One region of the Porcipelethomonas sp. genome, then DNA from elsewhere that is predicted to be linked to it. Evidence: predicted binding sites of a transcription regulator. Region 1 holds the regulator's gene; each other region holds the start of a gene.
The links. Region 1 encodes HrcA, which represses chaperone genes, less so after heat shock. Its sites were predicted from a motif close to TGTTAGCACTCNNNNNNNNNGAGTGCTAACA; they were not measured.
Positions count from the first base shown of each region.

Region 2: ACI4WO_RS03880 (co-chaperone GroES) is a predicted target of HrcA. The motif match lies at 3,227-3,257, and genes of this name have one in related genera.
Region 3: htpG (molecular chaperone HtpG) is a predicted target of HrcA. The motif match lies at 3,663-3,693, and genes of this name have one in related genera.
Region 4: ACI4WO_RS09025 (Hsp20/alpha crystallin family protein) is a predicted target of HrcA. The motif match lies at 2,838-2,868, and genes of this name have one in related genera.

Region 1 covers NZ_JBJFHN010000126.1:24,279-29,989, forward strand. Annotated here, with positions in the region: gene dnaJ (molecular chaperone DnaJ) at 1-677, opposite strand, end outside; gene dnaK (molecular chaperone DnaK) at 809-2,650, opposite strand; gene grpE (nucleotide exchange factor GrpE) at 2,686-3,228, opposite strand; gene hrcA (heat-inducible transcriptional repressor HrcA) at 3,221-4,261, opposite strand; gene ACI4WO_RS07580 (chloride channel protein) at 4,547-5,711, shown strand, end outside.
Region 2 covers NZ_JBJFHN010000070.1:6,822-12,532, forward strand. Annotated here, with positions in the region: gene ACI4WO_RS03860 (undecaprenyl-diphosphate phosphatase) at 1-134, opposite strand, end outside; gene ACI4WO_RS03865 (hypothetical protein) at 165-323, opposite strand; gene ACI4WO_RS03870 (ClpP family protease) at 320-1,081, opposite strand; gene groL (chaperonin GroEL) at 1,251-2,873, opposite strand; gene ACI4WO_RS03880 (co-chaperone GroES) at 2,907-3,191, opposite strand; gene ACI4WO_RS03885 (response regulator transcription factor) at 3,525-4,226, shown strand; gene ACI4WO_RS03890 (sensor histidine kinase) at 4,236-5,687, shown strand.
Region 3 covers NZ_JBJFHN010000033.1:3,068-8,778, forward strand. Annotated here, with positions in the region: gene ACI4WO_RS01810 (Fur family transcriptional regulator) at 61-438, shown strand; gene ACI4WO_RS01815 (TIGR00341 family protein) at 590-1,612, opposite strand; gene htpG (molecular chaperone HtpG) at 1,759-3,639, opposite strand; gene ACI4WO_RS01825 (M15 family metallopeptidase) at 3,762-4,331, opposite strand; gene ACI4WO_RS01830 (RNA polymerase sigma factor) at 4,564-4,863, shown strand; gene ACI4WO_RS01835 (aminotransferase class I/II-fold pyridoxal phosphate-dependent enzyme) at 4,873-5,711, shown strand, end outside.
Region 4 covers NZ_JBJFHN010000144.1:5,806-11,516, reverse strand. Annotated here, with positions in the region: gene ACI4WO_RS09045 (sensor histidine kinase) at 1-168, opposite strand, end outside; gene ACI4WO_RS09040 (LytR/AlgR family response regulator transcription factor) at 180-881, opposite strand; gene ACI4WO_RS09035 (flavin reductase) at 1,004-1,624, opposite strand; gene ACI4WO_RS09030 (dockerin type I domain-containing protein) at 1,966-2,805, shown strand; gene ACI4WO_RS09025 (Hsp20/alpha crystallin family protein) at 3,039-3,461, shown strand; gene ACI4WO_RS09020 (chromate transporter) at 3,680-4,252, shown strand; gene ACI4WO_RS09015 (chromate transporter) at 4,267-4,836, shown strand; gene ACI4WO_RS09010 (phenylpyruvate tautomerase MIF-related protein) at 5,125-5,466, opposite strand; gene ACI4WO_RS09005 (citrate/2-methylcitrate synthase) at 5,532-5,711, opposite strand, start outside.

The sequences.
Region 1 (5,711 bases):
TTTATAGTCTTTGAAACCTTAATTCTTCCCGTTCCGCTGCACTTGCTGCATGGATTGGAAATAACAGTACCTTTGCCGCCGCAGCGTGAACATGTTTTAGCAGAAGAAATCATGCCAAACGGAGTTCTCTGAGTAACCTTTACAGTACCTGAACCATGACAGTCCGGGCAAGTCTGCGGAGCAGAACCCTTTGCAGCACCAGTTCCGCCGCATTCACTGCACTTATCCATTCTGTTTATCTTAACATCCTGCTTCTTGCCTGTGCAGGCTTCCATAAAGCTTATGTTTACATTGGCGGTTATATCCTGTCCTCTTCTCGGAGCATTTGCATTTGAACGTGCAGATGATCTCATTCCTCCGCCGCCGAAAATACCGCTGAAAAGATCCTCAAATATATCTCCGCCGCCGAAACCGCCGGTAAATCCGCCGCCTCCTCCGCCGAAATTAGGATCAACGCCTGCCTGACCGAACTGATCATAGCGCTGACGCTTTTCCGGATCGGACAGAACCTCATAAGCCTTGTTGACTTCCTTGAATTTTTCTTCACATTCTTTATCATCAGGGTGAAGGTCAGGATGATACTTTCTTGCCATCTTTTTAAAGGCTTTTTTTATGTCATCGTCAGATGCGCCTTTCTGAACCCCCAGCACCTCGTAATAATCTCTTTCATCAGCCATAACTGACCGCACCTCTTTCCGTTTTGCCCCATGACAAAACATTCATGTGTGTTATATAAACGCCCCGGAAACTGCATTTTAAACAGCTTATGGGCGGACTTTATTGATCCGCCCTTTTTAAGCAAAAATAATTATTCAGCGTCTGTGTAATCAGCGTCTACAACACCGTCATCACCTGATGACGCACTTCCAGCGGCTGCCTGAGCTGCCTGCTGTGCTGCAGCCTGTTCTTCAGGGCTGGCATTCTGGTAAATCTTTGTTGCCAGCTCGTTGAAGGCTTTCTGGAGGTCTTCATTTTTAGCCTTGATATCATCAATATCATTGCCCTTTACAGCTTCCTTAAGAGCATTGCACTTAGCTTCAATTGAAGACTTTTCGTCAGCAGATACCTTATCGCCGAAATCATTCAGAGCCTTTTCGCACTGGAATGCAAAGTTTTCAGCATTATTCTTTGTATCAACTTCTTCTCTTCTCTTCTTGTCTTCTTCGGCAAACATTTCAGCGTCCTTGACAGCCTTGTCAATATCTTCCTTGGACATATTTGTTGAAGAAGTAATAGTAATATTCTGTTCCTTGCCTGTTCCCTTATCCTTTGCAGATACGTGAACAATACCGTTTGCGTCTATATCAAAAGTAACTTCAATCTGAGGGATTCCTCTTGGTGCAGGGGCAATACCGTCCAGACGGAATGTTCCCAGCTGTTTATTATCCTTTGCAAATTCACGTTCACCCTGGAGTACGTTAATATCAACAGCTGTCTGATTATCAGCGTATGTTGAGAACACCTGTGTCTGCTTTGTAGGAATTGTAGTATTTCTTGCAATCATAGGAGTGCTTACACCGCCTGCAGTTTCAATACCCAGTGTAAGAGGAGTAACATCAAGGAGGAGCAGACCTTCCTTAACATCTCCGCCGAGAACACCGCCCTGATATGCAGCACCCAGTGCTACACATTCATCAGGATTGATACCCTTGAATGGTTCCTTGCCCATGAAGTTTTTAACAGCTTCCTGAACAGCCGGAATTCTTGAAGAACCGCCGACCATCAGAACCTTATGCAGATCTCCGGCAGACAGACCGCTGTCTGAAAGTGCCTGTTTTACAGGTCCCATTGTGGACTGAACAAGGTCAGAAGTCAGTTCGTTGAATTTTGCCTGTGTAAGAGTAAGGTCAAGGTGCTTAGGACCTGATGCGTCTGCTGTAATAAACGGCAGATTGATCTGTGAAGTAGGAGTTGAAGAAAGCTCGATCTTTGATTTTTCTGCTGCTTCCTTCAGTCTCTGCATAGCCATCTTATCTGTTGAAAGGTCGATTCCTTCAGCTTTCTTGAATTCAGATATCATCCAGTCAATGATTCTCTGGTCGAAGTCATCACCGCCTAAGTGGTTATTTCCGGCTGTTGCCAGAACTTCTGTAACGCCGTCGCCCATTTCAATGATGGAAACATCGAATGTACCGCCGCCCAGGTCATAAACCATGATCTTCTGGTCTTCTTCCTTGTCTACGCCATATGAAAGAGCTGCTGCTGTAGGCTCGTTGATGATTCTTCTTACATTAAGACCTGCAATCTGACCTGCATCCTTTGTTGCCTGTCTCTGTGCATCTGTAAAGTAAGCCGGAACAGTAATAACTGCTTCTGTAACAGGTTCGCCCAGATAGCTTTCTGCGTCTGATTTCAGTTTCTGTAAAATCATTGCTGAAATTTCCTGAGGAGTATATGATTTTCCGTCAATGTTAACTTTATAGTCAGAACCCATGTGTCTCTTGATTGAAATAACTGTCTTTTCAGGATTTGTAACTGCCTGACGCTTTGCAACCTGACCTACCAGTCTTTCGCCTGTCTTGGAGAAAGCAACTACTGAAGGAGTTGTTCTCGCACCTTCGGAGTTCGGAATTACAACGGCGCTGCCGCCTTCCATTACTGCTACGCATGAGTTTGTTGTACCCAAGTCAATGCCTATAATTTTTCCCATGATAAATCTTCCTTTCTAATATACCATTAAAATAATCAGTTTGCCACTGCCACAACAGCGTGACGAATTACTCTGTCATTTAACATATAACCCTTCTGGAAAATTTCACATACTGTGTTTTCCCCGAAGTTTTCGTCTTCAACCTGCTTTATCGCATTATGAAGATTCGGATCAAATTCATTGCCTAAAGCTTCCATTTCTGTGACACCTATCTTTTTAAGTGCCTCTTTGAACTGATTGTAAATCATCTGCATGCCGTTTTTAAAGGCTTCATCTGCACATTCAGCTTCAATGGCTCTTTCAAAGCTGTCAAGAACCGGAAGTATGTCAGCAACGCATTTGCTTGTTGCATCTCCATAGCTTTCGATTTTTTCCTTGGCTGTACGCTTCCGGTAATTGTCATATTCGGCGTAAAGTCTCAGATATTTGTCATCAGAATCCTTAAGCTTTGCTTCAAGCTCTTCTATTTTCTCCTTTGATTCATCAGACTTCTCCTCGCCTGTTTCGATGTCGATATCCATGTCTTTATTTACCGGCTGTTCTTCTGTCTCCCGGCTGTTTTTTTCTTCATCACTCATTGTCATCTTCCTTTCCGTCCTTTTCTGAATTTTCGGAAAGCAAATCCGAAATTTTATTCGTAAAATATTCTATATAAGGAATAATTTTGGCATAGTCAAGCCTTACAGGACCTATTATACCCAGCGAACCGACTGTTTTATCACCTTTTTGGTAATTTGAAACTATCATGCTGGAATTTCCTATTACAAATCCGTCGCTTTCTTCGCTGAACATTACATGAATTCCGCTGAACGATGTGTTCAGAAGATTCTCAAGTTCCGACTTGTTATCCATAAATCTTACTATATCCATTTTATCCAGTTCATTGCATGAAAGCAAATTCCGTTCTCCCCGGACTGTAAGCTCCTTGTGGAGAAGATCTCTTGAAAGCTCATACACACCCTGAACCAGAGGCGATAAAGTAATCATATATGTTCCCATCGCTTCAACCAGTTTGTCAAGCATCTCATCGGACAAATCTGCAACTGAAATTCCCTGAAGATTTTCTTCTATATAATTTGTAAAGAAATCAAGCTGTTCATGAGTAAGATCAAATTCCAGACGGCATGCTTTATTTTTTATACTTCCGTCAGAAGTGATAAGCAGTATAACATAAAGCCTTTTTCCCGTAGGAACAACTTCCACCTTTGAAATAACCGAAAATTTCGGTACTTCATTGGAAGCTACTACCGCACACTGTGTAAGCTCTGCAAGAGCCGTAGCAGCACTCTGGATTATAAGATCCTCTGTAAACGCTCCGTTTTCCTCAAGCATGTGATCAAGCCGTTCAACTTCTTCTTCCGGCAGCTCATGAGGCTTCATTATCTTTTCAATATAAAGCCTGTATCCGCTGAATGTCGGAATTCTTCCGGCAGATGTATGAGGCTGTTCAAGATATCCCAGCTGTTCAAGCATTGCCATATCGTTTCTGACTGTTGCGGCGGAAACGTTGATGTCGGGAAGTGAAGCTATAGTTTTTGAACCTACAGGTTCGCCGGTCAGAATATATTCATCTATGACAGCAGCAAGAATTTTAAGTTTTCTGTCATTCAAATCCGGCGCCTCCTTAATCACTGGTAGTTGCAATTTTTAAGTGCTAGCACTCAATCTCCCTGAGTGCTAATTATAATTTATCACTATTGCAGGCAATTGTCAAGGGGTTTTAGCATTTTCATCACTATGCACAAAAAATCTTTTTCATCAGCTTGCTTATATAGTAAAACTATCTCCATAAAGCTTTCCTGAAAAGAAAGCTTCAAAACGTGAAACTGTTGACAAGACCTGTATAAACGAGTATCATATATTATAGGTAGATTATTTTAGTATCTGGAGCTAAAAATGAAAAAAATTATTTTAAGAATATTAAAGAATATAAAAGACTGGCTGCCCGAAACGTTCGGGAGTTTTTTCAAATGGATTATACTGTCATTAATAACCGGCACAGCAGTAGGAATTGTGTCTGCTGCTTTTCATATATGTCTGGAAGAATCAGCAAAAATAAGAACAGAACATCCTGTTATAATACTTCTTCTGCCTATAGCAGGTCTTCTGATTGTCGGAATTTACCGGCTGCTTAAACTTACTCATGACAAGGGTACAAATATGGTTCTTGTTGCGGTAAGAGACGGCGAAAATATGACATGGAGAAATACACTCAGTATTTTTACCGGTTCTGTGCTTACCCACTTAACCGGAGGCTCTGCCGGACGTGAAGGTGCTGCTCTTCAGATAGGAGGAAGCATAGGCTCTCAGCTGGGGTTGTGGCTGAAGCTTAAAGAACAGGATCACAGGCTTATTACAATGTGCGGTATGAGTGCAGGATTCTCGGCACTTTTTGGTACTCCTGCCGCTGCCGCTTTTTTCTCAATGGAGGTTATAAGCGTAGGCATTATGCATTATTCTGCAATAGTTCCGTGTATTATTGCAGCACTGACCGGATTTAAAATCTCCTCATATTTCGGAGTAGCACCCATGGCAGTCAGCATAAAGCCGGACGAGATAACTGGTATGGTATTTATAAAAGCGTCGGTTATAGCCGTTTTGTGCGGACTTCTTAGCATAGTGTTCTGCTTTGTACTGAAAAATGCCGGACGGGTATACAAATACTTTATAAGAAATCCGTATCTGAGAATTTTTATCGGAGGTATGATTGTAACAGTACTGACATTTATCTGTCATACATATGATTACAATGGTGCCGGAGGAGAAGTAATTGTCCGTGCATTCAACGACCCTGCTCCGTTTTATCAGTTTATTTTAAAGCTGATTTTTACCGCACTGACCCTTGGTGCCGGATTTAAAGGCGGAGAAATTCTCCCGGCATTTTTTGTAGGTTCAACTTTCGGCAGTTTTCTTGCACCTTTACTGGGTATTGACTGTTCTCTGGGTGCTGCCATCGGACTTTCATGCCTTTTCTGCGGAGTTACAAATTGTCCTGTAACAGCAGTATTTTTGTGTGCTGAGCTTTTCGGGGTAAAATATCTTCCGGTATATCTTCTCACAT
Region 2 (5,711 bases), on a different contig from region 1:
GAAAACAAGAGTGCCCCCTCTCCGCTGTTTCCGGTAAAATGTTGATAAAGAGAAATATGTCCTGAGCTTGATACCGGTAAAAATTCGGTAAGCCCCTGTATAATTCCCTGCATAATCGCTTCAAAAATATTCATTTTGTCCTCCTTGTAATATGTATGCGGAAATTATTTCCGCAGTTCTTTTATAATTTTATAATATTCATCCCTTTCAAGAAATACGAAAGGATCAGTAGTACATATTTCCTCAGTTTGTTTTTTATTGCTTTCTTCCCCGGAAAAATCATGTAAAACATCTTCCGGACTTATAATAGTATAAAGGATCATTGCTTTTTCTCACCTGTCTTTACATCATCGGGATATTTCTGCTCCGATTCCTCTATCAGGCTGTAAAGGCATTCGATAGCATCGCTTAAACCGCCCAGACTGTCAATGAGTCCCAGTTCCACCGCCGTTTCGCCGTCCACAACAGTTCCCATATCCATTGCAAGCTCACCGGTTTTCAGCATAAGGTTTCTGAAATTTTCCTCACTGATATTACTGTTTGCGGTTACGAAATTTACTATTCTGTCCTGCATTTTGTCAAAATACGAAAGCGTCTGAGGAACGCCCAGAACCAGTCCGTTCATTCTCACCGGATGAATAGTCATTGTAGCCGAGGGGACAATAAACGAATGGCGGGCGCTTACCGCCAGCGGCACTCCGATAGAGTGTCCTCCCCCCACGACAATAGAAACAGTAGGTGTTTTCATTCCGGCTATAAGCTCTGCAATAGCAAGACCTGCTTCAACATCTCCCCCCACCGTATTGAGAATTATCACCAGTCCCTCAATAGACCTGTCCTGCTCTATTGCAACAAGGGCAGGAATAATATGTTCGTATTTGGTAGTTTTGTTCTGAGACGGAAGCACATAATGACCTTCTACCTGACCGATAATTGTAAGGCAGTGAATAAGATGCTTTGCATTATGGGAAACCACTTCCCCCATTTTTTCTATAAGCTCTGCCCTGTCAAGCCTCTCATCAGTTTCGTTTTCATTATCCTTATTTTCTTTTTCATCTTCATTATAGTTTTGTGTATTCATAAACCTGTACCTTTCCTCAGAGATAATATTTCTATTATTTTCATAAGAAACAGGTTTATACACTTATTTTTATTATAAACCATTTTACATTTAAAGTCAAATAAAAAAATCCGGCAGCTGTAAAACTGCCGGATAATAATATTCTGTTATGTTATCTGGAATATTTAAATTAATATCCCATGCCGCCCTGTGGTGCAGCAGCTGCCGGTTCCGGTTCAGGGATATCTGCAACCAGACTTTCTGTTGTAAGAACCATAGCTGATACTGATGCCGCATTCTGAAGTGCTGAACGTGTAACCTTAGTAGGATCAACGATACCAGCAGGAATCATGTCAACATATGTTTCATTGTAAGCGTCAAAGCCATAGCCGACCTTACCTGAACGCTTGATAGTATCTATAATAACACTGCCTTCAAGACCAGCATTCAAAGCGATCTGACGAACTGGTTCTTCCAGAGCCTTAAGAACAATAGCAGCACCTGTCTTTTCATCGCCTTCCAGTTCCGGAATAAGCTTTTCAACAGCAGGAATTGCATTGATAAGAGCTGTACCGCCGCCGGCAACAATGCCCTCTTCAACAGCAGCCTTTGTAGCAGCCAGTGCGTCTTCAATTCTCAGCTTCTTTTCCTTCATTTCAATTTCAGTTGCAGCACCAACCTTGATAACAGCAACACCGCCTGCAAGCTTTGCAAGTCTTTCCTGAAGCTTTTCCTTATCAAAGTCAGAAGTTGTTGCATCAATCTGTGCTCTGATCTGCTCTGTTCTGTTCCTGATATCTTCAGAATTGCCTGAACCGTCAACAATGATTGTATTCTCCTTGCCGATTACAACCTGTCTTGCACGGCCGAGCTGTTCAATTGTTGTATCCTTAAGTTCAAGACCCAGTTCTTCAGAAATTACCTGACCTCCTGTAAGAATTGCTATATCCTGAAGCATTTCCTTACGTCTGTCGCCAAAGCCCGGAGCCTTTACAGCTGCACATCTGAATGTACCTCTGAGGTTATTGAGGATAAGTGTTGTAAGAGCTTCGCCTTCGATATCCTCTGCAATAATTACAAGCTTCTTGCCTGACTGTACAAGCTGTTCCAGAAGAGGAAGAATTTCCTGAATTGAAGAGATCTTCTTATCTGTAATAAGAATGAACGGATCGTCATATACAGCTTCCATCTTTTCTGTATCAGTTGCCATATAAGGTGAAATATAACCTCTGTCGAACTGCATACCTTCAACAACTTCACTGTATGTTTCAGCAGTCTTGCTTTCTTCAATTGTAATAACGCCGTCTGCTGTAACCTTTTCCATAGCCTCTGCAATAAGCTTGCCGACTGTTTCATCAGCTGAAGAAACTGTTGCAACTCTTGCGATATCATCGCTGCCTTCAACTTTCTTGGAATTTGCTATAACGCTGTCAACTGCTGCGTTAACAGCCTTGGACATACCCTTCTTTACGATCATCGGATTTGCACCAGCAGCAATATTCTTCATGCCTTCACGGATCATAGCCTGTGCAAGAAGTGTTGCAGTTGTTGTACCGTCACCGGCTGCGTCATTTGTCTTTGTTGCAACTTCCTTGAGCATCTGTGCTCCCATATTTTCAAAAGCATCCTCAAGTTCAATTTCCTTTGCAATTGTAACACCGTCATTTGTTACGAGAGGTGCACCGAATTTCTTGTCCAGAACAACATTTCTGCCCTTAGGACCAAGTGTGATTTTAACTGTATCAGCAAGCTTGTCAATACCTGCCTGTAAAGATTTTCTGGCGTCTTCGCCGTATTTAATATCCTTTGCCATAATAATGATTCTCCTTTACTGTTTTAATATTTATTATTCTACAATAGCCAGAACTTCAGACTGACGGAGGATTGTATATTCAACATCGTCAACCTTGACTTCTGTGCCGGCATATTTGCTGAGCAGAACCTTATCGCCCACTTTTAAATACATTTCAACTTTTTCGCCGTCAACAACTCCGCCCGGACCTACTGCAACTACTTCGGCAATCTGTGGCTTTTCCTTTGCCGCCGCCGCAAGTATAATACCGCCTTTTGTTGTTTCTTCGGCTTCAGTCATTTTAATGACAATTCTGTCTGCCAATGGTTTGATAGTCATATTTATTCCTCCTAAATTTTTTAGTAACTTTAATTTGTTAGCACTCAAACTCCCTGAGTGCTAATTACTATTTTACCAACTTTCCTGAAAAAATCAAGGCATTTTTAGAATATAAATTATTTTTCGTAGGTGTGCCTAATTATTGGTATAAATCGTGCTATAATAATGTGTATAATTAACAAATATTAAAAAATGTAAACTTTTTTAAACCTTAAAAAAATATTTTATATTGACATTTTTTGCATAATTTGATAATATTAAAGTAAGTAAATATAAACTCTTGTTAGGAATAGTTCTCAAATATATAAACTATTGTTGAAAAAAGGTGATTTTATGGATCATGACAAAGTACTCATAGTTGATGACGACAAAAATATATGCGATCTGCTCAGGCTTTACCTTGAAAAGGAAGGCTACAGCACTATAATTTCAAATAACGGTGAAGAGGCAATGGTTAAATTCAATGCCCTGAAGCCGGATATTATTCTGCTGGATATTATGCTTCCCGGTATGGACGGTTGGCAGATATGCAGGGAAATACGGAAAAATTACAATACTCCTATTCTCATAATCACAGCCAAAGGTGAAGTCTTTGACAAGGTTTTGGGACTTGAACTGGGGGCAGACGATTATATCGTAAAACCCTTTGACACCAAGGAAGTTCTTGCACGTATCAAGGCTGTTACCAGAAGAACCAGTCACACTCCGTCTGTTTCTGAGTCAAAGGAGCTTTTTTATGACAATCTTCATATAAATCTTACACGGTATGTACTGAAAGTAAACGGAAAGGTTATAGATACTCCTCCGAAAGAACTGGAGCTACTTTATTTTCTGGCGTCCAATCCGAACAGGGTTTACACCAGAGATCAGCTTCTTGATGAAGTATGGGGATTTGAATATTACGGAGATTCACGTACCATTGACGTTCACATAAAAAGACTTCGTGCAAAGCTTGAAGGCGCATCAGATAAATGGTCGCTGAAAACTGTATGGGGCGTAGGCTATAAGTTTGAATGCGATGAAGATCAGCTTTAAGGCGGCATTATGAAAAAAAAATTATTTGTTCAGTATCTGAATTCTTTATTGCTTCTTACCTTTGGTGCAGTTTTTACAGGTATCTCTGTATTTTCCTTTGGCGCATCTCATCTTAAAAAGTCTGAATACAGGGAAATTGACAAGACATCAAAAACTATCGTTCAGAGTATGGAACGCAACGTTTCCGAAACCGGAAATATTAATGAGGCAATATCTGCTTTTCAGGGATTTCTGGATATAAATGCAGACATGTTTCATACAAATTATTATATTCTCGACGGAAAAAGCGGGGAAATTATAATAAGCTCAAAATCAGTGTACAAAGAGTACAAACCGAAGTCGATTTCAACACTCAAAGGTTCTGATAAATTCAGTATTGTAAACAGTGAAACTATCATATACAGCAAAAGTATGCAGTCGTCATTATCTGAAAGTGGAACAATACAATTTATTGCCATAAGATCGGCAGATGAGCTTTATAAGTCCATAATGAATATCGGCGAGATACTCATAGTTTCAGCAACTGTTGTACTCATCATTTTCGCCGTTATTTTCCATTTTATAAAACAGAAACGATACAAGCTGCTGGTCGAAATAAACGAAAAATCCGAAGCATATCTTAAAAATACAAATAATAAATTACAGCTTCCGGATACAAATGATTACGAGATCAGATTGCTGGTATCAATTATAAACCGCATGGCTGATGTAATTTCAGATGACAAACGTAAAAGCCTGGAATTCATGTCTAACATTTCACATGAGATCAAAACTCCTATAACAATTATAAACGGATTTATTTCAGGAATTCTTGACGGAACAATACCAAAAAATGACACAAGAAAATATCTGGCAAGAATTTCCGAACAGACTAACCGCATGATCCGGCTTGTTAAGACTATGATGAAAATTTCCGGAATAGAATCCGGAGAAATGCAGCTTAACGGCAAACCAGTAAATCTTACAGCACTTTTCGTAGAAACACTTTTCATGTATGAAAAGGAAATTGAGGAAAAGGATGTTGTTGTTGACGGAATTGACAGTGCAAGAGCCATAATGTTCGGCGATAAGGACATGCTTTATCAGATAGTCTACAATCTTGTGGATAATGCTGTAAAATTTGTAAATCATGGCGGAAAAATAAAATTAAATGCATATTCTGATGAACAGAATATATATATCAGGTTCGGAAATACCGGAATGGGGATATCAGGCAAGGATATGCCCAGAATATTTGACAGGTTTTACAAGACTGACTTTTCCAGAAGCAGTGATACCTCCGGCGTGGGACTTGGTCTTTCCATAGTCAAAAAATTTGTAAGCTATCATCGGGGCAGTATCGTTTTAAAAAGCACTCCAGATGACTACACAGAATTTCTTCTGACATTTCCGGCGTACAAACCAGAAATGGAAAATCAGGAAGATAATAAGGAAAACGGCAATATAAATGCCGGTCAATAATAACAGGCGGTGACAAGCATGGAT
Region 3 (5,711 bases), on a different contig from region 1:
TGCTATAATATTCACAGAAGAGTTTGAATCATAGGTTGAATGCGGTCCGGGAGAATTCATATGCGTTATTCAAAGCAGCGTGAACTTATTTTAAATACTGTGTTGAAAAATAAGATTCATCCTACTGCCGACGATGTTTATAATCTTCTGAGGGATGAGTACCCCGGGCTTAGTCTGGGAACAGTTTACAGAAACCTGAATTTCCTTTCAGAACATAATATGCTGAAAAAAATTAGTGTGCCTAACGGGTCTGACTGTTTTGACGGTACATTGACAAATCACCAGCATCTGGTATGTGTCAGATGCGGGAAGGTTTTTGATATTTCGATTCCAGAGATAAGTAAAATAGAAAACGATGTTTATAACCGCACCGGTTTTCGCATCAATACTTCTTCGCTTGCATTTGAAGGCATATGCCATGAATGCGAGAAAAAGTAATTTAACGTTTTTTACAGATATAGATACTCGTTTGAAATTACAGTATCTTCTTTGTTTTTTCTTTCTCTATACCACATTAACAAAAAGACACCGATTTACGGTGTCTTTTTGTATGTATAAAACATTTTATATAATACTGATAATATATAGCTTATGTTTTTTCATTCTGAACGATAATTTCGATTTCTTCGGCATCCTCACATTTTACTGCCAGCCATTGTCTCATGGTTTTTTCACGTTCATCTGATACAGGCTCTGACAATATAACAGAAAGCTTGCTTGATGATGTTATCTCGCCTTCGTGATAGGAGTCAACATTTCCCAGTGAAATATTTTCAATCTGTGGAAAAAGAATTTCAGCTTCTTTTCCCAGTTCGGAAAGCTCGGCTGTTTTTTCCTCTTCAAATCCTGTTATATCCGATTTGCCTATCATATTTACAGCGATAAGAATACTTGGTATCATAAGCAGTATGGTTGAAATAGTAACCCGTATCAGAACCTTTTTCTTTACTTTTTGTTCCATTATAGTATGCCTTGGAACTTTAAGTAAAAGAAGTACGATAATAGAAGACAGGCATATAAAATAGCTGTTTAAAGTAAACAGATAAAATGCACCGAAAAAATAAGACCATTGTCTTGTTGCCAGACCATAGCCAGCCGTACATAATGGCGGCATAAGTGCAGTTGCAATAGCAACTCCGGGAATTACATTGGATTTTTCCTTTCGTGTCATTCCTATAATTCCGGCAAGTCCGCCGAATACAGCAATCAGGACGTCCCAGATGGTAGGCTGAGTCCTTGCAAGAAGCTCGGAAGTGGAATCTGAAATCGGAGTAATACTGAAATATAATGTTGATGTCAGAAGACTGACAACGATCTGAAAGGCAAATCCTATAAAAAACCGTCTTACGATTTTAAGATCTCCTGAAGCTATGCCGTAGGCTATTGCCATAATGCTGCCCATAAGGGGAGAAATCAGCATGGCACCTATAATAACAGCGGTGGAATTCATATTGAGTCCGATTGAAGCAATCAGTATTGCCAGAATCAGGACGCACATATTTGTGCCTCTTATGGTGGCACTGTTTACAAGACGATTATAAATTTCGTCCTGAGAGGTTGTGTCATCTTTCAGCGAAAACGCATCGCCGAGAATTTTTTTAATAGCAGTCATATTTTTATACAGCCTTTATTTTTTTATTATATATCAGGCAAATAAAGCTTCCGGTATATATTTGCTTTTATTTGCGGTTGTTAAATTTGATAACGATTAATATACAAAACCTGTTCCGTCTTCCGCAGAAGACGGAACAGTCATTTTTAAATCATAAGTTCGCATACAAGATTTGAAAATTCAACAGGGTCTTCAACAGGCATACCTTCGATCATGAGAGCCTGATTATAAAGGAGCTTACTGTATTTTTCAACCTTGCCCTTATCGGATTCATAAAGATTTTTAAGTGTTTCAAACACAGGATGATCCGGATTAATTTCCAGAACCTTGTTTGCTTCAACCTTCTGGTCATTTGGCATAGAATTGAGTACCTTTTCCATTTCAACAGAAAGGTCGCCTTCTGATGTAAGGCAGACAGGGTGGGACTTGAGTCTCTTGGAAAGCTTGACGGATTTTACCTTTCCGCTCAGCTTTTCTTCCATGAATTTAAACAGATCCTTTGCCTCTTCCTCCTTGTTTTTGATTTCTTCCTTTTCTTCCGGAGTATCAATATCAAGGTCGCCGGCGGAAACTGATTTGAATTCCTTTTCATTATAATTTGCAAGCATTTTGATTGCAAATTCGTCTATATCATCGGTAAGGTAAAGGATTTCATAGCCCTTGTCTTTTACAAGCTCTGTCTGAGGCAGGTGGTCGATTCTGGAAATATTATCGCCGCATGCATAATAGATATATTTCTGGTCTTCCGGCATTCTGGAAACATATTCTTCAAGAGTTACAAGCTTCTGCTCCTTTGAAGAATAGAACATGATAAGATCTTTTAAAGTATCCTTGTTCATGCCGTAGTTGCTGTAAACTCCGTATTTAAGCTGGAGTCCGAATGCCTTGAAGAATTCCTCATATTTTTCTCTGTCATTTTTAAGAAGTTTAGCGAGTTCATTTTTTATTGTTCTCTCAAGACTTTTTGCTATAAGCTTGAGTTGTCTGTCATGCTGGAGCATTTCTCTTGAAATATTAAGTGACAAGTCTTCGGAATCAACAAGACCTTTTACAAAGCTGAAATAATCCGGCAGCAGATCAGAGCATTTATCCATAATCAGAACACCGCTTGAATAGAGCTGAAGACCTTTTTCATATTCCTTTGAATAGTAATCATAAGGAGCCTTTGACGGAATATAAAGAAGTGCATTATATGTTGCAGTACCTTCAGCCTTGGTGTGGATATGGATCAGCGGATCAGTATAGTCAAAGAACTTTTCCTTGTAAAAATTGTTGTAATCCTCATCCTTAAGCTCGTTTTTATTTTTTCTCCAGATCGGAACCATACTGTTGAGGGTTTCAGTTTCTGTGTAATCCTCATATTCGTCCTCTGAGCCTTCCTTAAGACGGCTCTTGGTAACATCCATTTTAACAGGGAAACGGATATAATCGGAATATTTCTTGACAAGACTTTTTATTCTGTACTGTTCCAGATATTCTCCGTATTTTTCGTCTTCTGTATCGTCCTTGAGAGTAAGTATTATTTCAGTACCGACATCTTCCTTGTCACACGGACCTATCTGATATCCGTCAGCACCTGTTGATATCCATTCATAAGCCTGATCGCTGCCGTATGCCCGGCTCTTTACATGAACTTCCTTTGCAACCATAAATGCGGAATAGAATCCTACACCGAACTGACCTATTATGTCAACATCCTCTTCCATTTTGTTGTCGGTTTTGAATTTTAATGAACCGCTGTCGGCAATAGTTCCAAGATGATTTTCAAGCTCTTCATCCGTCATGCCGATACCGTTATCTGAAATGGTGATCTGACGAGCATCACTGTCAAGCTTTATATTGATTGCGAAATCATCCTTTTTCAGTCCCACCTTATCGTCAGTAAGGGATTTGAAATAAAGCTTGTCTATTGCGTCACTGGCATTTGAGATAAGCTCTCTCAAAAAAATTTCCTTATGTGTATAAATTGAATTGATCATTAAATCAAGAAGTCTTTTGGACTCTGCTTTAAAACTTTTAGTCTGCATTTTTGTCAGCTCCATAAAATATTATTTAGCACTCTCTAATCATGAGTGCTAAATATAGTATAATACACTGCGAGAAAAAATCAAGACAATTCACTAAATTTTCATTATTTATTTACAATTTGTTAACATTTCACACACTGAAGCTGCATATATTCCTCTAAAGTTATGCTCATTCTTTTCAGACACCGGGCATGTTTTCTTCCTACATAACGATAATGCCACGGTTCGTATGTAATACCGGTTATATGTTCCTTACCCTTTGGATAGCGCAGAATATATCCGAATTTATGGGCGTTACAGTTGAGCCATTCAAATTCCTTTGTATTTTCAAAATCTGCGGTAATTTCACCTTTCCAGTCCATGGAGGAAATATCCGCCGCAAGACCGGCGTTGTGTTCACTTTCTCCGGGAGCAGCAATGGAATCTGAGGTTTTTTGATAAGCTTCTTCATAGGTCATTCCCTGATTTATATATCGCAGTATATCCTCATTGAAAAGTCCTTTTTGGTAAGATATGCTTCTGTATGCTGAAAATACCCGCAGACGGATACCGTCTTTTAGAGCAGCACATATCATCTGTTTCATGGCATATGCGGCATGTTTTTCCAGCTGATAGCCTTCTGAAAGATCAGCAAGACATGGTTTATAGTTCTCCGGCAGAGGATTATTCTTGTTTATTAACATCAGTTTCATTTTGCATTGTTCCTTTCATTTGTATTTTTAAAAGTCTTATAACATGTCCGTAAAACCCGGCGTTTCCTTAAACAATATGAAAAAAATTTATTTTTTAGAACTTCAAGACTTGACATATGCAAAAAAATGGTATATAATACTATAAAAGAACATTTGTTCTTTCGGGTTTGAAAAGCCTTTTCTTTTACATTCATAAAAACAACAACAAAATATATTTACAGGAGGCATAAGAATGTCAAGAAGAATATCCTTTGAAGCACTTGAATTTGATAAACGCATAAGCGATCTTGCTTTTTCCGAGTATGAAGATGAATCGGAAGAAAAAAGAGCTAAAATAAAAAATGTTATGGCAAGAGTAATAAAAAATGATCTTACTGCAAGACAGCGGGAGATTATTGTGTTATACTATTATAATAACAAGGGAGTGGCGGAAATTGCTGAAATGCTGCATGTTTGTCCGTCAACTGTATCCAGAACAATCAAGGCGGCAAGAGCAAAAATATACAAATATCTAAAATATTATTTTTTATAGGAGAACGATATGAATACACCTTTATATGATTTTCTTTCAGATTATAATGATAAAAATACATTAAGACTTCACATGCCCGGACATAAGGGAAAAGGGACTGATAAGTTATCCGGTTTTCCATGGGGTATGGATATAACAGAAATAAAGGGGGCAGACAGTCTTTTTGAGGCGGATGGTATTATTGCACAGAGCGAGAAAAATGCCTCGGAAATTTTTGGTACTGTAAAAACCTGTTACAGTGCCGGAGGGTCTACCCTTTGCATACAGACCATGCTTGCTCTTATGAAACAGGAAAACAGAAATATTATAGCAGTAAGGAATGTTCACCGCAGCTTTCTTACTTCCTGTGCGCTTCTGGGAATTGACCCTGTATGGATCTATCCGGAGTATACTTCCGGTATTCTGTCCGGGGAAATACCTATGGACAGGCTTGAAAAAGCCCTTAAGGAAACGGCAAACCCATGCGTATACATAACCTCTCCTGATTATCTCGGCAAAACCGCAGATGTAAAAGCAATATCGGAAATGTGCAGGAAATATGGAGCTGTGTTGCTGGTGGATAACGCCCATGGAGCACATACTGTATTTACGGGGAATCATCCTGCTGCACTTGGTGCGGATATGTGCTGTGACTCGGCTCATAAAATGCTTCCGGCATTGACAGGTGCGGCATATCTTCATATAGGAAATAAAAAATATGCTGACAAGGCAAAGGCTGCCATGGCACTGTTTGGCTCTACCAGTCCCAGTTATCTTATAATGGCGTCCCTTGATCTGTGCAATAAATATATGCATGAACGCATGAAAGATGATATTGAAAGACTTATTCCGGCAATTGAAAAGCTTAA
Region 4 (5,711 bases), on a different contig from region 1:
AAGATTATCAAATAATAAAAATCCGACTGAATTCATTGCATAGTATCCTAAAAATGTCAGTGCTTCAATCCATTTATTAAAACGGCTTTCTCCCAGAATCAACTGGAAAAATATGTATACAGCATAAACATGCACCAGATTTGAAGATAAATATAATATAGTTTCCATTCGTTTTCCTTTCATTGCAGTGCCAGACGGTCACGTACTTCATTGCGATAACTCCGGCTTATCTCAATAACTGATTTATCAGACAACTCTATATAGGTAAAACTGATTTTGATAATATGCTGAATATTTACCAGTACTCCCCTTTTAACCACTACAAACTGAGATCTGAGCTTTTCGGCAACACTCGCAAACACTCCATAAAATGCAATATTATTGTCAATAGTATGCATAATCATTTTCTTGCCGTCACTTTCAAAATAAATAATTTCATTTAAAGCAATACGATGTCGCATATTTTCATATGTATATTCAAAAAACTGATAAGTCTGATTATAATAAATCATATATTTTGTAAGACATGAATATACTTTTTCCTCTTTAAGCGGCTTTATAAGAAAATTAAAGGGTTGAATATCAAAAAGTTCCATGGCATAATCAGTTTTAAACGAAATAAAAATAATCTGCATTTTCATATTTTTATAATAATTTCTTATTTTTTTACTGAGTTCTATGCCGTCCATTCCCGGAAATTCAATATCCAGAAACAAAAGCTTATAATCCGTTCCATTATCCATAGCTTTTTCAAGAGCTTCACATGAAGTGAAAATATCGCATTGAATATTATATCCATATTTTATTTCAAACTTATTGATAAACTGTTTTAGTTCATCACAAATAGCCTCATCATCATCTGCCACTGCCATTCTTATCATAAAATATCACCTCAGAAATATCATACCACAATTTTTTCATCAATTCAACAAAATCTGACAATTTATACTATTTTAATTTCAAATAAAAACAGGGATCATTAACGATCCCTGTTTTAAAAATATCAGCCGGATATTTTTTCAAAATCTGAAGCCGGATGCTTACAAAGCGGACAGATAAAATCAGCCGGGAGTTCATCTCCCTCATACTCATATCCGCACACCTTACATCTCCATACAGTCTTTCCGCCGGAAGTTTTTGAAGTCTCCGGCTTTGGTTTAATATTCTGATGATAATAGGCATAATCCGCAGAAGGTGTATCCGACAGTACTTCCATATCATTTACTGATGCGATAAACAGTGTATGACTTCCAAGATCCACAGTCTGTTCCACGCTTGCACTGATATATCCATTGGTACCGCTTGTCACATAATAAATTCCGTTTTTACTGCGTTTTGCATCAGGAAAATCCTTAAACTTATTTACATCACGTCCGGACTGAAAACCAAATCTTTTAAAGATATCAAATCCGGCGTCCTGACTTAGTATCGAAATATTAAATTTACTGGAGCATGACAATAGCTCATGAGTGTAATTGCTTTTATTAACAGTAATACTGATTCTGTTAGGTTCAGAAGTAACCTGTCCTGCCGTATTAATAATACAGCCGCTGTCCACTCCGTTGAATTCTGACGTAAGAACAAACAATCCGTAAGTAAGCTTATACATTGTGTTTTTATCCATTATTATCACCCGCAATTATAATATTTACCCGGAAATCATAGTATATCCGGATTAATTTATTTTCTCTCATTTATAAGTATATATCCCATTCCATAAAAAGTCAATACCTTAAATAGTTTATCTTATTTTATTAATTATTATTCTGCTTTTTCCGGAATAACTGGTATAATATTACAAAATTTACCAAAAGTAAAAAAAAAATCATTCCAAGTATTGACTTTTTAAAATAACGGAGTATAATTTAATTATGAAATGCAAGGTATTATTAATAAAAAATAGATGCATCTATATTTACTTTGCACAGATTAAAATTACTCTAAAAATTAAAGAAAGGAAAAATTATGAAAAAATTAAAAAAGATATTGGCTGTAAGTTTAACCAGTATTACGATTGGTACAGCATGTATAACTCCATTCTCAAATATCTGTATTGAAGCAGCTGATGAAAATTATGGTGCTGGCGGAGATTTACTTGATTTCACAAATACACGCGGATATTATAACATGCAGTATATAGTAGAAATGTCTGAAACACTGTTCACAAAAGAGCTGACCAATGATATAAACAGAAGAACCAGCGGTTATTTTAATTATACAAAAGACTCATCTTCTGAAATATATGAGAAAGTCAAAGAGATGTGTGAAAGCGGAGAAATTGATAAATATTTGTCAACTGATGAAGACGGAAATACATGGATTTCAGTTTCAAAGTTTATTTCTGTTAATGCAGAACAAAAAAATGATAGTTATTATATGGGACAGCTTCAAAATTCGTTCAACACTATGCTTTCAAATATTTTTAACAGTTCTGACCACTATGAAGCTTCATATCCAAAAGATTTAACTGAAATCAATTCAAACCTGTATGTATCATATGCACAAATAAAGGTCAACTTAAATAAAGCATTAGTAAACTATAATCAAAAAGAATTTGAAGCACTGGATTACGCAAAAATATTCTATGCATTGGAACAGTTAGATGCTGCATATTATGTTTCAGGCGATGCCAATTCCGACGCAGAAGTCAATGTAAGGGACGCAGCTTTTATAGCTCAGAAACTGGCTTCAAAGAAATCAGATGAACTTGACAGTACAGCCGATTTCAACTGTGACAGCAAAAATGACGTAAGAGATGCCGCCGCACTTGCTTCTTATCTGTCAAAAAAATCCACTGTAAAATAATAATTTACTCATACCAATTTATATTTCAAATCAATTAGCACTCTCATGCTGAGAGTGCTAATTTTCTTCAATTTATCACAAAAGCTTAATAATCCTGTCATTTAACGGAAGTATCATATAGACAATGAAACAAGAAAGGAAATGATACCAATGGAAAGATTAAATAAATTTTAAAATCTGCATATCATAAAAGCATGTGGGGAAATATCCCCGAAAGTCAGGAGGAATTATTTATGTATGGACTTACACCGTTTGAAAACAACTTTAATCTTTTCAATGCATTCAATGATTTTGAAAAGGACTTTTTCGGAGCTTCAATGCCGCTGAAAGCATGCAGGACTGATATTCGTGATGAAGGCAATAAATATGTTATGGAAGCTGAACTTCCGGGCTTTGAAAAAGATGACATCAAACTTGATATAAATGGCAATTACCTTGTAATTACCGCTGAACACAGAACTGAAAATGACGAAACAGACAGTGCCGGAAATTATATCCGCAGGGAACGTTCCTATGGTTCATATCAGAGAAGCTTTGATATATCCGATGTAGATCAGAACGCAATTAATGCAGAATACAAAAACGGTATTCTCTTTATTGATCTTCCTAAAATGCAAATTGAACAGCCGTCTTCAAGAAGACTTGAAATAAAATAAACAGTATAACGAAATATAATGTTTCGTAAAAATATAAACAATGCCCCCATTTTACGGGGGTTTTGCATTATATAATAAGGGTATGCCTTTTATTATGCCGGCATACCCTTTTTTGTATTCAGCTTTTTTGATATTGTATAATAAGAATATGTATAAAAAATATAAATTTACAAATAGTACAGATGATGCTATAATAAAATAAAAACAGGAGTGTTTATATGAGTGAAAAATCAAAAAAGCTATGGATTTTATTTAAGTCAATGTTTGTATTAAGTGCCTGCACATTCGGCGGCGGATTTGTTATAGTATCTCTGATGAAAAAGAAATTCGTTGAGGAACTGAAATGGCTTGAGGAAGATGAAATGCTGGATGTTACTGCAATAACGCAGTCTGCTCCCGGACCGCTTCCGGTTAATGCTTCAGTAATCATCGGTTACAGAATGGCTGGAATTGCAGGTTCGCTTGCAGCAGTCTTCGGAACAATACTTCCGCCTATGATTATCATTTCTGTAATTTCACTTTTTTATGACCAGTTCCGGACAAATAAATATATAGCCACTGCACTGCAGGTTATGCGTGCGGGAGTAGCAGCAGTAATTTTTGATGTTGTTATTAATCTTGCCAAAAATGTATGCAAAACCAGAAGGTTTCTTTATATTGCAATGATGATCACTGCATTTATATGCACATATTTCCTTGGCGTAAGTGCAATAATAATTATTCTTGTATGTCTTGGAATCGGACTTATTGATCTGGCAGTTTCAGTCAGAAAAACCAGAAAACAAAATTAAGGGGGGATTTAAAAATGCTTTTGCTGAAATTATTTTTTGCATTCATTCAGGTAGGATTATTCAGTGTAGGCGGCGGATATGCTGCAATCCCTCTTATTCAGGAGCAAATTGTAAATGTCTATGAGCTTATGACCATGGAAGAATTTTCAGACCTTATAACTGTTGCAGAAATGACTCCCGGTCCGATATCCATAAACTCATCAACATTCGTAGGAATGCGGCTTGCCGGGATAGGCGGAGTACTTCTGTGTACTCTGGGATGTATTATCCCCTCCTTCATAATCTGCCTTATTCTCGCTCACTTTTACTATAAATACCGCACTGTAGGCGGCGTACAGACAGTCCTCTCAGCCCTGCGTCCGGCAGTTGTAGCACTTATCGCCTCAGCCGGAGCATCTATACTGATGCTGGGACTTTTTCAGACGGATATTTTTTCTGCCTCACTTAAAAATATCCGGTTTGCAGAACTTGGAATATTTGCTCTGTCACTTTTCCTGCTTCGCAAATTCAAGTTGAACGCTATTTCTGTTATACTTGGGAGTGGAGTAATCGGTACAGTTATTTATGCAATAATGGGAATTTAAAGTTTATATTATGCAAATAATATTTGTTTAAAGGTTTTAATCAAGCTTTTTTAAAAGCTTGCGGTTTCCAAAGGCGGAGCCTTGGTCGCCCTCCGCAGAGGGCGAAATTCCTGTGCCTTAGAAGCGCTTTTACGGGAGTGAATTCCAAAATCAGTCCTGAGGACTGTTCTGGAAGAGGGGACGCTTTGCAAGTGAAAGCGTTCCCTGATTTACTTTAAATTTAAACTTATATACAGCTGATGCTCCGGAGAATAATATCTCCGGAGCATTTAATTTAAAGATAGATAATCAGAAATTAGAACCATTCCATCCCCAGTTGCCTGTAGCGTCATATTTAACATAAATGCGTGACTGCTCAATAGAAAGCTGTTCATTCAGAATATTACAGATTTTTTCTGTCAGCATATTAAATGCAGCCGGATTTTCCTGTCCGTAAACGCTTACCTCCACCATAGCTGCAGGAGCATCGTCTCCCTTAAAGTAGAGAACATGTTCCGGTTCAATTCCAACCATAAGCCAGCTTTCCGATTTACCGGGAATCAAAGAAATTGCCTGACCAAGTTCAGATTTAATTGCTGTCTTCTTTTCATCAGAAACAGCAGTATTTGTTTTTACATTAATAAACGGCATATATTTATACCTCCGAAATTTTATTTACTTTAATTATATCACATTTATAACAGATATTCAATAGCTTAGCTTTTGCATAAATCATTTTTTTCCATTACACTCATATAAGCCGGACGGATAATTTTGCTTGTACCGATAAGTTCTTCAATTCTGTGTGCACTCCATCCTACTACACGTGCAATAGCGAACAACGGCGTATACAGCTCTGTAGGAATACCCAGCATATCGTAAACAAAACCGCTGTA